DNA from 3 places in the Pseudalkalibacillus sp. NRS-1564 genome. Region 1 is predicted to be linked to each of the others. Evidence: riboswitches for the same ligand, from Rfam matches in the RefSeq annotation. Region 1 holds a riboswitch; each other region holds the start of a gene.
The links. Region 1 has a riboswitch for thiamine pyrophosphate ahead of ACIFPW_RS14890 (acetylornithine deacetylase). Riboswitches for the same ligand answer to the same signal wherever they lie in the genome.
Positions count from the first base shown of each region.

Region 2: linked by a shared signal. The riboswitch ahead of tenA (thiaminase II) and the one ahead of ACIFPW_RS14890 (acetylornithine deacetylase) in region 1 are both predicted to bind thiamine pyrophosphate.
Region 3: linked by a shared signal. The riboswitch ahead of thiE (thiamine phosphate synthase) and the one ahead of ACIFPW_RS14890 (acetylornithine deacetylase) in region 1 are both predicted to bind thiamine pyrophosphate.

Region 1 is NZ_JBITPM010000031.1:49,872-53,966, reverse strand. Features, by position in the region: gene ACIFPW_RS14900 (ATP-dependent DNA helicase) at 1-856, shown strand, start outside; partial or broken gene ACIFPW_RS14895 (thiaminase II) at 944-1,045, opposite strand; gene ACIFPW_RS14890 (acetylornithine deacetylase) at 1,087-2,361, opposite strand; TPP riboswitch at 2,511-2,615, opposite strand; gene ACIFPW_RS14885 (sodium:calcium antiporter) at 2,764-3,753, shown strand; gene ACIFPW_RS14880 (MFS transporter) at 3,918-4,095, shown strand, end outside.
Region 2 is NZ_JBITPM010000042.1:12,394-16,488, reverse strand. Features, by position in the region: gene ACIFPW_RS19245 (ABC transporter ATP-binding protein) at 1-555, opposite strand, end outside; gene ACIFPW_RS19240 (energy-coupling factor ABC transporter ATP-binding protein) at 624-1,409, opposite strand; gene ACIFPW_RS19235 (ECF transporter S component) at 1,421-1,999, opposite strand; gene tenA (thiaminase II) at 1,996-2,688, opposite strand; TPP riboswitch at 2,857-2,959, opposite strand; gene ACIFPW_RS19225 (histidine kinase N-terminal domain-containing protein) at 2,999-4,095, opposite strand, start outside.
Region 3 is NZ_JBITPM010000019.1:289,522-293,616, forward strand. Features, by position in the region: gene ACIFPW_RS11470 (LTA synthase family protein) at 1-265, shown strand, start outside; gene ACIFPW_RS11475 (M14 family metallopeptidase) at 432-1,619, shown strand; TPP riboswitch at 1,675-1,791, shown strand; gene thiE (thiamine phosphate synthase) at 2,004-2,639, shown strand; gene thiS (sulfur carrier protein ThiS) at 2,636-2,833, shown strand; gene ACIFPW_RS11490 (thiazole synthase) at 2,838-3,602, shown strand; gene thiO (glycine oxidase ThiO) at 3,619-4,095, shown strand, end outside.

The DNA.
Region 1 (4,095 bases):
ACAGAACTTTATTCGGATTGCCAAACTTTATGATCAGCGATATATGACGTATGTAGAGGCAGGAAAGTCCGAGGTGAAAATCAAGCTCTTTTGTTTCGATCCTTCACATCTCCTTCAAAAGATGCGGAAAGGGTTTCGATCGAATGTTTTTTTCTCAGCTACTTTTACACCTTTCTCATATTATCAAAACATGCTAGGTTGGAAAGAAGAAGATTACGCTGTGAAAATACCTTCTCCTTTTCCACGTGAACATGCGAATATTTATATTGCTCCACTTTCGACGAAGTACCGCGATCGTGAGCGCAAACTACCAAGACTGGTTACACTTCTTCAAAAAGTGCTTCATGAAAAACCCGGTAATTACTTGTTCTTTTTCCCATCATATGGCTATATGGAACAAGTTTTTGAGGCGTTCACTTCTCCAGACGAAGTGGAAACGATCATTCAACAAAGCGGGATGACGGAAGAAGAAAGAGAGTCGTTTTTAAAAAAATTCACATCTAATCGAAAGGGTAGCTTAGTTGGGTTTGCTGTTGTAGGTGGCATCTTCTCAGAAGGGATAGACTTAAAAGGGAATCGTCTTACAGGAGTGGTGGTCGTTGGAGTAGGGCTCCCTAATTTTGATACCGAGCGGCAGCTAATGAAATCTTACTTTGATCAAGCTGGAAGAAATGGTTTTGAGTATACTTACGTTTATCCAGGCATGAACCGTGTTCAACAAGCAGGCGGTCGACTCATTCGAACAGAAACCGATCGAGGTCTTTTATTACTAATTGATAGTCGTTATTTAGAAAAACGCTACCAGCAATTACTACCGTATGAGTGGCAACACTTTGAACTAATTCAGGTACCATAGGTCTTTACTAGGGTTTTGGATTGCTATCTTACCACTATTCATTTACTAAAATTCCCCCTCTTAAAAAGTGGGGGAATTTTTCTTTACTCATCTCCACATTGCTTCGGAATAACTCATTTTCCAAAACATATAGTCATACCTTGTTGTGTTTAGTAAAATTACTTCTAGATCGGTGAGTTCTTCTTCAGATAGGTTGAAGTTTTTCATGTAAATGCTCACTAAAGCTCATGTTAATCCGCTCCCTTTTTTGTATTTACCCAATCAAGAATAAAGTGCATCATCGATTGTGTATAATTGATTAGCTGATGGATAGATACATATTCGTTTGTTGAGTGAGCTTGTGCTAGCTTTCCGGGACCATAGATGACGGTTGGTATTCCAGCATCACCGAGCCAACCGCCGTCTGTCACAGTTTGAGAAGTACCTATTTCAGGTCGACGAAAATGAATATGCTCATGCAAATCTGATAACAACTTGACAGCGGGATGATGTTGGTCAACTTCTAAAGAAGGGAAGATCTCTCCCTTGTCGATCATCATAGAAGTGCCACCCCACTGAAACGTCGGTGGGTGGTCTCTAAGCCAGATATCTGCATTCGCAGTTAATCTGATATGATCCTCAATTTCATCCATAACGTCTTGATAAGTTTCATTTGGATAGTAATGAACGGTAATCCATAACTTGCATTCGTCTGCAATGAATGCAGCATGCCGACCACCTTCGATAACGGCCGGATTAATTGTTGTCATTCCTGGTTTCACACCAGGGTAGCTTTTTACGATGGACCAATGCCGCTCTAGATCCTGTAATGCTTGGATAATTTTCATCATTTTTTCGATGGCACTAGCCCCGTGAAGCCCACCACCTGAATGAATCATATTTTGGCGCAGTGCATCATGGTGTGTCTTTGAATCTTTTACTGTGATCCAACCAGTGACCACGCCCCCTTGTCCCTCTATTCTCAAATCACTCGTATCCGCTACTACGGCGAAATCAGCGGTATAACCCCGCTCGCAACACTGTGATGTACCCGCTTCTCCAATTTCTTCTCCAGTAACCGATTGAAAAAGAACTTTCCCCTTAAGAGGAAGATTGTTTTCTTTTAATAGTTTAAGTGCGAATAAGTTAGCTGCAATACCTGCTTTCATATCTGCGGCACCTCTGCCGTATACCTTATTATCTGATATTGTGGGTTCAAAAGGAGGAAAACTCCAATTTTCATCTTCACCCACTTCTGCCACATCAACGTGTCCATTTAAAATCAAACTTTGGTATTCTGTTACTTCTTCATTAAGAATTCCTACAATGATTGGATCACCAGGATGCATATCCCACTTGTCAATCTTGAACCCGATGTCAGTGAGGTAGGACGCAATGAAGTCTTGAATTTCCTGGGTATTTCTGGCTGGTGGGGCTGGGGTTGCGTATTGGATTAACTGATTTGTAAGATTGATTAATTCTTGTTTTCTCTCGTCTACTAGATTAAAGATTTCTTTCTTTACCATCACACCACATCCTTTTTAGCTTATATTGTTGGTATTTCTCACCTTTAAACAAAAGGAAAACCAACAAAACCCATGCATATAGACCTGAATTTAAAAAAGCATCGCTCCTATAAAAGAAGCGATGCATACTAGACAGAGTAGACCTGTCACAATTACATACACTTCTTTCCTACGCCAGTATTATCCGGATCAGGTAGTGAGGGTCGAGACAAATGTCCCTCTCAGCTGATTTCGCAGCACCCCTAGAAGTATTCGATTGAATTAATTTAACAATAGCTTACTTGTGAATCATTTACAATTATGGAACATTACATTTTCGAGTCATTCTTTTCATTATGGTTTAGTATTAACCTAGGAAGGAAATAGTCATCAAGGAAATCGAACGTATTAAGGAGATCATCTATGAATTTAATATTTACAATTCTACTATTTATTCTAGCTGCGATTGCCACCTATTTCGTTGCTACTCGACTTGCTATGTATGGTGATGCCATTAGTGAGAAAACAAAAACGTCTTCAGCGTTTATGGGAATTATCATTGGTGCTGCTATATCATTGCCCGAACTAACATCAAGCGTGACCGCAATTGCTATTGATAGTCCAGATCTTGCAATCGGGAATTTGCTTGGGAGTAATTTATTTAATCTATTAGCCCTTGCCGTTCTTGATATGGTCTACCGTCGCGAACAGATTATGGGACAAACAGATGTAGGAAGTAAGCTATACATCTATCTTGTTATCGTGATGACGTTAATCGTTGTAGGAGGTTTATCCTTAACACTACCAGCGAGCATTTATCATATCGGATATAGTTCGATCATTCTTGTTCTTGTGTATTTTGCTGGTGTGAAATGGATTAACAAATTAACAGAAGAGAAAGTGAAACGAAGAAGTCGAAAGAATGAAAAATACGGTGAGTTTTCATACCAAAAAGTTCTAACGATGTTCATCTTATCCGCTGTCGGTATTATGATTGTCGGAACGGTGTTAACATTAACTGCCGATCGAATTGCGGAAAGCACAGGATTAGGAGCTTCATTTGTTGGATCTTTCCTTGTAGGAGCGAGTACTTCTTTGCCTGATGCTGTAAGTGTTGCAACAGCGTTGAAACTTAAGAATTACAGTATGGGAATAACCTCGCTTCTAGGAAGTAACGCCTTTAATATCATGCTACTTTCGTTTACAGATGCTATTTATCTTAAAACAAACTTATTTAGGCATGCTAGCATGTCTAATATTGTGACAACTGTATCATCAATTGTGGTGGTGCTCGTCATTTTATATAGTATTACAAGAAAACAAAAACGTAGCACGCTTTTTTATATGGTGCCATCCACTTTAATTGTCTTGATCTATTTTGTCGCTACGTATTTCGTCTATCAGATGAAGTAAGTTGCAGAGAGTTAATACTCTCTGCAACTTTTTTTCTTATCTAGAATACTCGATGTGACGGAGATGGTAACGCTACCGAAAAATAGTCCGAAAATAATCGCAAGTTTTAAGTTAAATACACCGTGGAATCCCCTGTGATAGATTAATTTATGGAGGTAAGATCAATGTCAAAAGGGAAAAGTATTCATGCGTTAATTATTTTATTATTTACCCAGTTCGTTTCTGGAGGGGTGACGAATACAAAGGGGATTGTACTTGATAAAGTTGAAACGGATATTGGACTTGATATGAGCCAATTCGGATTAGTTGTCTTGATATTCCAACTAGGCTTTACGCTCGCGA
Region 2 (4,095 bases), on a different contig from region 1:
TCTCAGAAGCTCTCGATCAGCAGTTAGCTTACCCTCTTCAATGATCCACTCTCTCGTCCCATAATTTTGAACAATCTTCTCATCATGCGTCACCATAATAATGAGCATTCCATCTGACCTTAACTGTTCAAATAAAGCTAGCAACTTAAACGTATTACTTGCATCTTGACCAAATGTTGGTTCGTCTAACAAAAGAATCGGTTGAGAACCAAACATGGCCGTTCCTACGCTTAACCTTCTTTTTTGACCCGTAGAAAGCTGGTACGGATGAAGAGTTCGCACTTGCTTAAGATCATATGCTTCAAGCCACTGCCCTACTTTTTGATCTACTTCCGCGTCTTCCATCATTTCAAGGGAATAAGCAAGTTCATCATAGACAGAATTCGTGACAAATTGAAATTCTGGATTTTGAAAAACAAAAGCTAGCTGCTCACGGGAAGCTTTGATCGATTTTAATTCCTGATTCTTTACTCTCTTTTTACCAGTCGTTTTCATCACGTTCATTAAACTTAAAAGAAAGGAGCTTTTACCTGCTCCATTCTTTCCGGTAACCACAATCCATTCTCCTTCATGAGCTGACCCATTATGCACTTCAATTTTTGGGATTTTGCCTCGATACCCTTTTAACTGTTTAATCTCAAGAATTTCTTCCCCTTTAACATACGGTGCAGGAAGTTTTTTTTATTTGTATGTTCTTCCCATACGCCCGGATACCAGATCCCATATTCCTTCATCTTATGTTTATAAAAGGAGAAGACACTTTGTGGGTCAGCATCTGCAATAATCCTTCCCTCTGAATCAAAAAGGACGATGCGATCAACAAAATCAATTACTTCATCAATCTTATGCTCAACGATAATCATTGTTTGTGTAGCATTAAGTTGTTTAATTGTTTTCCATACGTCAGAGGTACCTGCAGGATCAAGTAACGCGGTCGGTTCATCCAAAAAGATTACATCTGGCTCAAGTGCAAGCATGGAGGCAATGGCTAGTCGCTGTTTCATCCCTTGTGAAAGTGAACTAATCTCAATATGCGGATCCTTAAAGGAAAGACCTACCTTTTCAAGATAATGACGAATTAACCCTTCCATTTCAGGTTGCGGGACAGCACGATTTTCCAATACGAATGCCATCTCTTCATCCACATATGGCATGCAAAACTGAGAATCAGGATCTTGAAATACAACGCCTGAAGATGCTGGTATACTTTTGGCATCTGCCTTCATAGGCACTGGAACGGCATTTGGAATTAAACCAGATAATATCTGAAGAAGAGTTGATTTACCACAACCGCTCGGACCAAGAAATAAGACCTTTTCCCCTCCTGCAATCTCAAGAGATAACCGATTAAATAGCAGTGTGTCCGCTCCCGCATATTTTACACGAAGGTTTGATACACCTACTTTCATATAACCACTCCTTACTGATCTAACGCCTTATAATCCTCATCACTTGCTGGTCTAACTAAGCTAGTAACACCCGTTTTCTCTAGAGCTTCTACAAGGAAATAAGCAAGTAGTCCAGCTAACAGGAAACCACCTATTAACCTAGCACCAATGAGAAGAAGTAAATTCCATAGAGCAAGGTCCATCACATACCCATAGGCAGCATCCATGACAATGGAGCCTACTGCAGCAGCAATCCCTCCAAGCGCCGCAACAAATGCGGTGTATCGTTTATAGCCAAATAAAGCAAACATTAATTCCGTTCCTAATCCTTGAACAATTCCATATAGAAGAACGGACAATCCATATTCAGAACCAACAAGAAATTCACCAGAAGCTGCAGCCGTTTCTGCAAGTAGTGCCACACCGGGCTTACGAAGAAGAAGCACTGCTACTGTACCCGCAATAAACCACATCCCGTAAATCACATCACCAATATGGAGACCAAATGGTTTAAAGATGTTATAGACCGGTCCCCACAGTTTATAAATAATCCCAAAAACAAGGGCAATCACGATCGTAATCAAAATGTCCGATAGTTTTAGTCGTTTCATACGCGCTCACCTTTTTGGAGGGAGACAGGCCACTCTTCTACTTGATAAGCCATTTCCCAGAAACCATATTCCAACTGACAGCTAAGAATGAAATAGTCCTTGATTCGCTTCAATTCTCTTTCAGGTGCCGTCTCAGCCCACTGATCGAGGATTTTTCTTAGTTGATCCGTCACAGGTTCCATTGACTTCTCTCCGTAAAACGTAATCCAATCATAAAAAGGATGATCTTCTTTAGGATTAACCTCTTCCATTAAACGCTGACCAATCTCCAGGTATGTCCATGGGCATGGCAGAAGGGCTGCAACGATTTCTCCGAGCGTACCTGAATGAGCAGCGTCAAGCATATGCCTCGTATAATGATGTGCCGTCGGGGCGAGGGGATAGCCTTGCAGCTCTTCATAAGTGACGCCTGCAGCTCGACACAAATTATTATGAGGATGAACCTCACTATGGAGTACAAATGATATTTGTTCAGTGAAAAGTGCCATCTCTTCTCGGTTTTCACATTTTGATAGCGCAATGCCATAGATTCGAACAAATGTATTCAAATATTCAAAGTCCTGCTTTACATAGTGAACAAGCTGTTCCTTCTCTAACTTTCCCTCCGCAATTCCTCTCACAAATGGATGATTAAAGATCGCTCCAAAAATTGGTGCTGCTTCCTCTCTTAACTGTTCAGTAAATGACATAAAAAAACTCCTCTCCGCTTTTCATCCAACTGATGAAGAGGAAAGGAGCTTGAATGCCGTTGTTCCGTCATTTTTGGAGATTTAGAAATACTTGTAAGCATTCCTTACTTCTACACGTTTAGGAAATCAAAACGTATAAAAGCCGCTCCAAAAATGGAGCGGCTGCGGTGGCATCCGTCTCCACTTTCCTCCGCTGGCGCTAACCAGATCAGGTTCAAAGGGTCCAGGACATCCTGTCTCAGTCATATAAATGACTCCCCTAGTGGATATATAAAAAGCTTTTTTGAATGTTAGTTTGATAACTATTAAGCTACTCTTCTTTCACACCTTTGTCAACCATTACTGGAAGTTCAATTACAAAAGTTGTTTGTTCTGGATTTGATCGCACTGAAATAACACCTTCGTGCTTTTCAATAATTTGCTTGCAAACAGACAATCCAAGACCTGTTCCGAGTTTTTTTGTACTAATGAACGGTTGAAAGATACTTTCAACAAGATGCGATGAAATTTGCCGGCCATTATTGGAAATTTCAATCGTAATCCGTCCATGGTTTTCTTTTGCTCTCAGCTCAATTTTTCGATGATCGATTTTATTTTCATTTAACTCTTCAATCGAGTTAATCATAATATTAAGAATGACTTGTTTAATTTGTTCTTCTACACCGAACAGTGGAATGTCTGGAGTAATGGCTGTTTCCACTTCTATATTTGATTCTAGTAGTCTTGGATAAAGAATTTCAATGGTATATCTTAATAATCCACTTAAATTTAATGATAGAGGACGATCGTCGCTCCCACGCATTTTTGATAAGAAAAGAAATTGACTTACCTTCTCTTCTAGACTTTTCATTTCGCTATTGAGGATTTCGAAATAGTGTTTCTCGATCGAATTATTAGCATCACTATCATCTTCTAATAATTTCAAAAATCCTTTAATGGAGGTAAGAGGATTGCGAAATTCATGAGCAAAGCTCGCACCTAGCTGACCAAGAATGGTTAAACGATCACTATGCATTTCCTGTATAAACTTATTTTTATCATGAATGATATTATCTTTCACCTTCGTGTATTCCGTTACTGAATGATACGAATAGGCATTAAAGTAATTATTAATGATTTGAAGACCTTTCGACAGTTCGTCTCTATCAAATGATGATTCGTTTAAGACAGAGATCACAACCGATCTCCCAAAATTAATATTCGCAATAAACTCTCCGATATTAACATTTGCTTCAATTCGCTCATTGGCAATTTTCTTAGTTAATGTCATAATCCAACTTTCATCCTGAAGGCGAATATAACGAGAGATAAGTTCAACCGTTCGTTTCCCATTCTTAATGATTTCTTCATAATAAGGATCCTCTTGAGAAATTTTTGCGCCAAGCAGCCACTTTTCTACAATTTCGG
Region 3 (4,095 bases), on a different contig from region 1:
ATTTGGTAACGATCTTTTTGCAAAAGAACAGGATAATTTCACTATCCTTCGCGATGGAAGCTTCATTACTGAAAATAATCTATACACTAAAAATGTCTGTTATGACAAAGAAACAGGAGAAGAAACGGATAAATCAGCCTGTGAACCATACATGGAGAAGGCAAAAACTGATCTTGCCTACTCAGATAAAATCGTTTATGGAGACCTTCTACGTTTCTTAGGCAAGCATGATGAGCAACAAGAGGATACAGAAATAGAAAAATAGCATGAAAGATGCAAACCCCACCTTGGATGTTAGGTGGGGTTTTTGTATTGTAATGAATTTTTTCTGAGGCGAGCAATAAGGCTAATATGTCCTAATTATGTAGCATATGCATCACTCATTATTTCATATCATTGTAAGAAGGATATGAAATGTGGGAGGGTATGACATGAAAATTAGGGTGAAGAGTGGGGATAGCCTTTGGAAATATAGCCGAGTGTTTCAAATTCCACTTCGATTAATATTAGATAGTAATAATCTTGAGAATCCTGATCAACTTATAGTCGGAGAACAAATTCAGATCCCTGGGTTTGTCACGAAAAGTTATACCATTAAGCCAGGAGATACATTATGGAAAATAGCAGGGTGGTACGGAACACCCCTAGATGGTGTTCTTTTGCTAAACGATTCGAATCCTTTTTCGTTACAACCAGGAGAAAAAGTGAATATACCGATTCGTGTAACGTGGTCACTCATTAACCCAAATCAAAATTACGATTATCAAACCCTTGTTAATGATATTCGAAAAATACTTGCTGTTTATCCATTTATTAAACGATCCATCATTGGCGAATCTGTCATGGAAAAGCCAATCCCAGAACTAGTAGTGGGAACAGGAAAGAAAAAAGTTCATATGAATGGAGCATTTCATGCTAATGAATGGTTAACCTCAACTCTCATTATGAAATTTGTAGATGATTATTCTCGTGAATTGACGAATAGCCAGAGATTGAGCGGTGTTTACCTCCCATCTCTATATGAATCGACTTCTCTCTCTCTTGTACCCATGGTAAACCCAGATGGCGTTGATCTTGTCATTAATGGATTACCTGAAGAAGAACCTTACCGCTCATTAGCGGATCAAATTAATAATGGAAGTGAACAATTTAACAGATGGAAGGCGAACATTAGGGGAGTTGATTTAAACAATCAGTATCCTGCTAAATGGGAAATAGAAGCTGAACGAAAACCAACAAAACCTTCTCCAAGAAATTACCCGGGAAAAGCACCGCTTACAGAGCCAGAAGCAATAGCGATCGCAGACCTGACGAGAAGAAAGGAATTTGATCGTGCGCTAGCATTTCATTCTCAAGGTGAAGTGATCTTTTGGGGTTTCGAAGGACTTGAACCTCCTGAGTCAGAAATCTTAGTGAGAGAATTTTCGCGACTGAGCGGTTATCGAGCAGTTCGCTATGTTGATAGTTTCGCTGGATACAAGGATTGGTTTATTCAAGACTTTAGAAGACCGGGTTTTACCGTAGAAATTGGAAAAGGGGAAAGTCCTTTGCCTACTTCTGATTTCAACACTATTTACCAAGATACGTTAGGGATTTTCCTTTCTTCTCTGTATATGTAGGTTAGTGGCTTGTTTTTTAATCACTTCTTTGTCATAATAAACTTAATTTCATAATTCCAAAGACTAGGGGTGCCTTCATGTAAGGAAAGGCTGAGAAAAAGAAACCGTCATTTCTTTTACCCTTGAACCTGATCTGGTTGATACCAGCGTAGGGAAGTCGGTAGCAGTATTGATTACGTATTACTACCCCCATTCCTTACGCGGAATGGGGTTTTTTAGTGTGTTTTATGTTAATCGTTTTTAAGCGTTTACGGTGGTAGCTTATACTCTTGATTCTCGATTTTTAGCTCGAAGCGATTGGTTATCACAAAGCGTAATTGAGCCGAAAATCAACAAAGCTCATTAACATAGGCTTAAGGTTAAAAGGATTAGAGGAGGTAAATAATGAAGGATTTTAAATTATACGTCATTACAGGGGAAGAATTCCACCCTGATCGAGACCTAGTTGAGGTAATGGAGCAAGCGATACAAGGTGGTGCTGATATTATTCAATTGCGTGATAAGACGAATTCTAAAAAGGTTGTACTAGAAAAAGCTTTGAGATTAAAGGAGCTAACACAAAAATATGAAGTTCCCTTTATTGCGAATGATCACATTGATATTGCGCTAGCCGTTGATGCTGATGGCATTCATCTCGGTCAGGATGATTTACCTTTAGAGGTAGCAAGGAAGATTGTTGGACCTAATAAGATCATCGGTATCTCCACACATCGAATCGAAGAAGCGCGTGAAGCAGAGCAGCGTGGTGCTGATTACATCGGGGCTGGGCCAGTCTTTCCTACAAATAGCAAAAGCGATGTTGTTGATCCAGTAACAACTGACTATCTCAAAGAAGTTGCAGCAGAAATATCTATTCCGTTTGTAGCCATCGGCGGCATCAAATTGCATAATGTTTCGGACGTCCTCCATTCAGGTGCTTCTAGAGTATGTGTCATTAGTGAAGTAGTTGGTAGTGCCGATATTAAAGGCACGTGCGAAGCATTTATTCAATCCATTCAAAAAGAGGTGATTCCCAAGTGACATTACTAGTTAATGGAGAGCAGCATGATTTAGAAGTGGCAACATTGAAAGAAGTTGTTACTCATTTTGGCTTGCAAGAAGGGTTGGTTGTCACTGAAGTTAATGGAACAATTATTGATCGCTCGGAATGGATCGATACAGAAGTAAAAGAAGGAATGAAAATCGAACTTGTCCACTTTGTAGGAGGGGGTTGACCGAATGAATGATAAATTAACAATAGCCGGTAAAGAACTTTCTTCACGATTGTTTCTTGGCACGGGAAGATATCCAAATCCATATGTTCAAAATAAAGCAATTGAAGCTTCTGAAGCAGAAGTTCTCACATTTGCTATTCGAAGAGTGAATCTTACTGCACCAAATGAAGATGCGATTTTACAGCACATCGAGAATCAATCATTTCACTATTTGCCCAATACTTCCGGAGCTACGACTGCTGAAGAAGCCATTCGCATCGCTCGTTTAGCAAAAGCATCTGGCTTAAGTGATTGGATAAAAATCGAAGTTAGTCGTGATGAAAAAATGCTAATCCCTGATCCGATGGAAACTTTGAAAGCTACAGAGGTTCTTGCTAAAGAAGGTTTTGTTGTTTTACCGTATACTTCTGATGATCCAGCACTTTGCTATCGACTACAAGAAGCAGGTGCAGCGGCTGTCATGCCAGGTGGATCTCCTATTGGAACTGGTCTCGGCATCTTAAATCCATACAATATAGAACTAATTACAGAACAACTGAAGGTACCAGTCATAGTCGATGCGGGTCTTGGACATGCATCTGATGTAACACAAGCGATGGAGCTTGGGGCAGATGGAGTCCTCCTTAATACAGCCATAGCGAAAGCGAGAAACCCTGTTATGATGGCTGAGTCAGTTAAGTTGGCTATTAGAGCAGGAAGATTGTCTTACGTTGCAGGAAGGATTCCTAAAAAGAAGTACGCCACTGCAAGTAGTCCAGTACGAAATTAATAGAAGGAGGGCGATCATGGCTAACATTACGATTGTAGGAGGCGGAGTGATTGGTCTCTCCATTGCCTATGAATGCCGTACGAGGGGACATGAAACGACTGTAGTAGAAGCTCATAAGTGTGGGGGGCAAGCTTCAGGTGCAGCTGCAGGCATGCTTGCGCCTTATTCGGAAATTGAAGAAGATCCAGATGATTTTTTCAGGCTTTGCCAACATAGTTTAAAGCTTTTCCCGAAATGGCAGGAAGAAATCAAACAGAATTCAGATGTTGATTTTGAATATAGCGAGAGCGGCAGTCTTTATTGTATCTATCATGAGGCTGATCGGCTGTCTCTTGAGACAAAGCAGGCCTGGCAACGTAAGTTTAACGTCGAATCTACAATATTAAATGCTGACGAAGTAAGAGAGAAAGAGCCAGGCCTTTCTCAAGATGTTGTTGCAGCATTATGGTGTCCAGAAGAGTCACATATTTATGCTCCTGGCTACGTCTCAGCA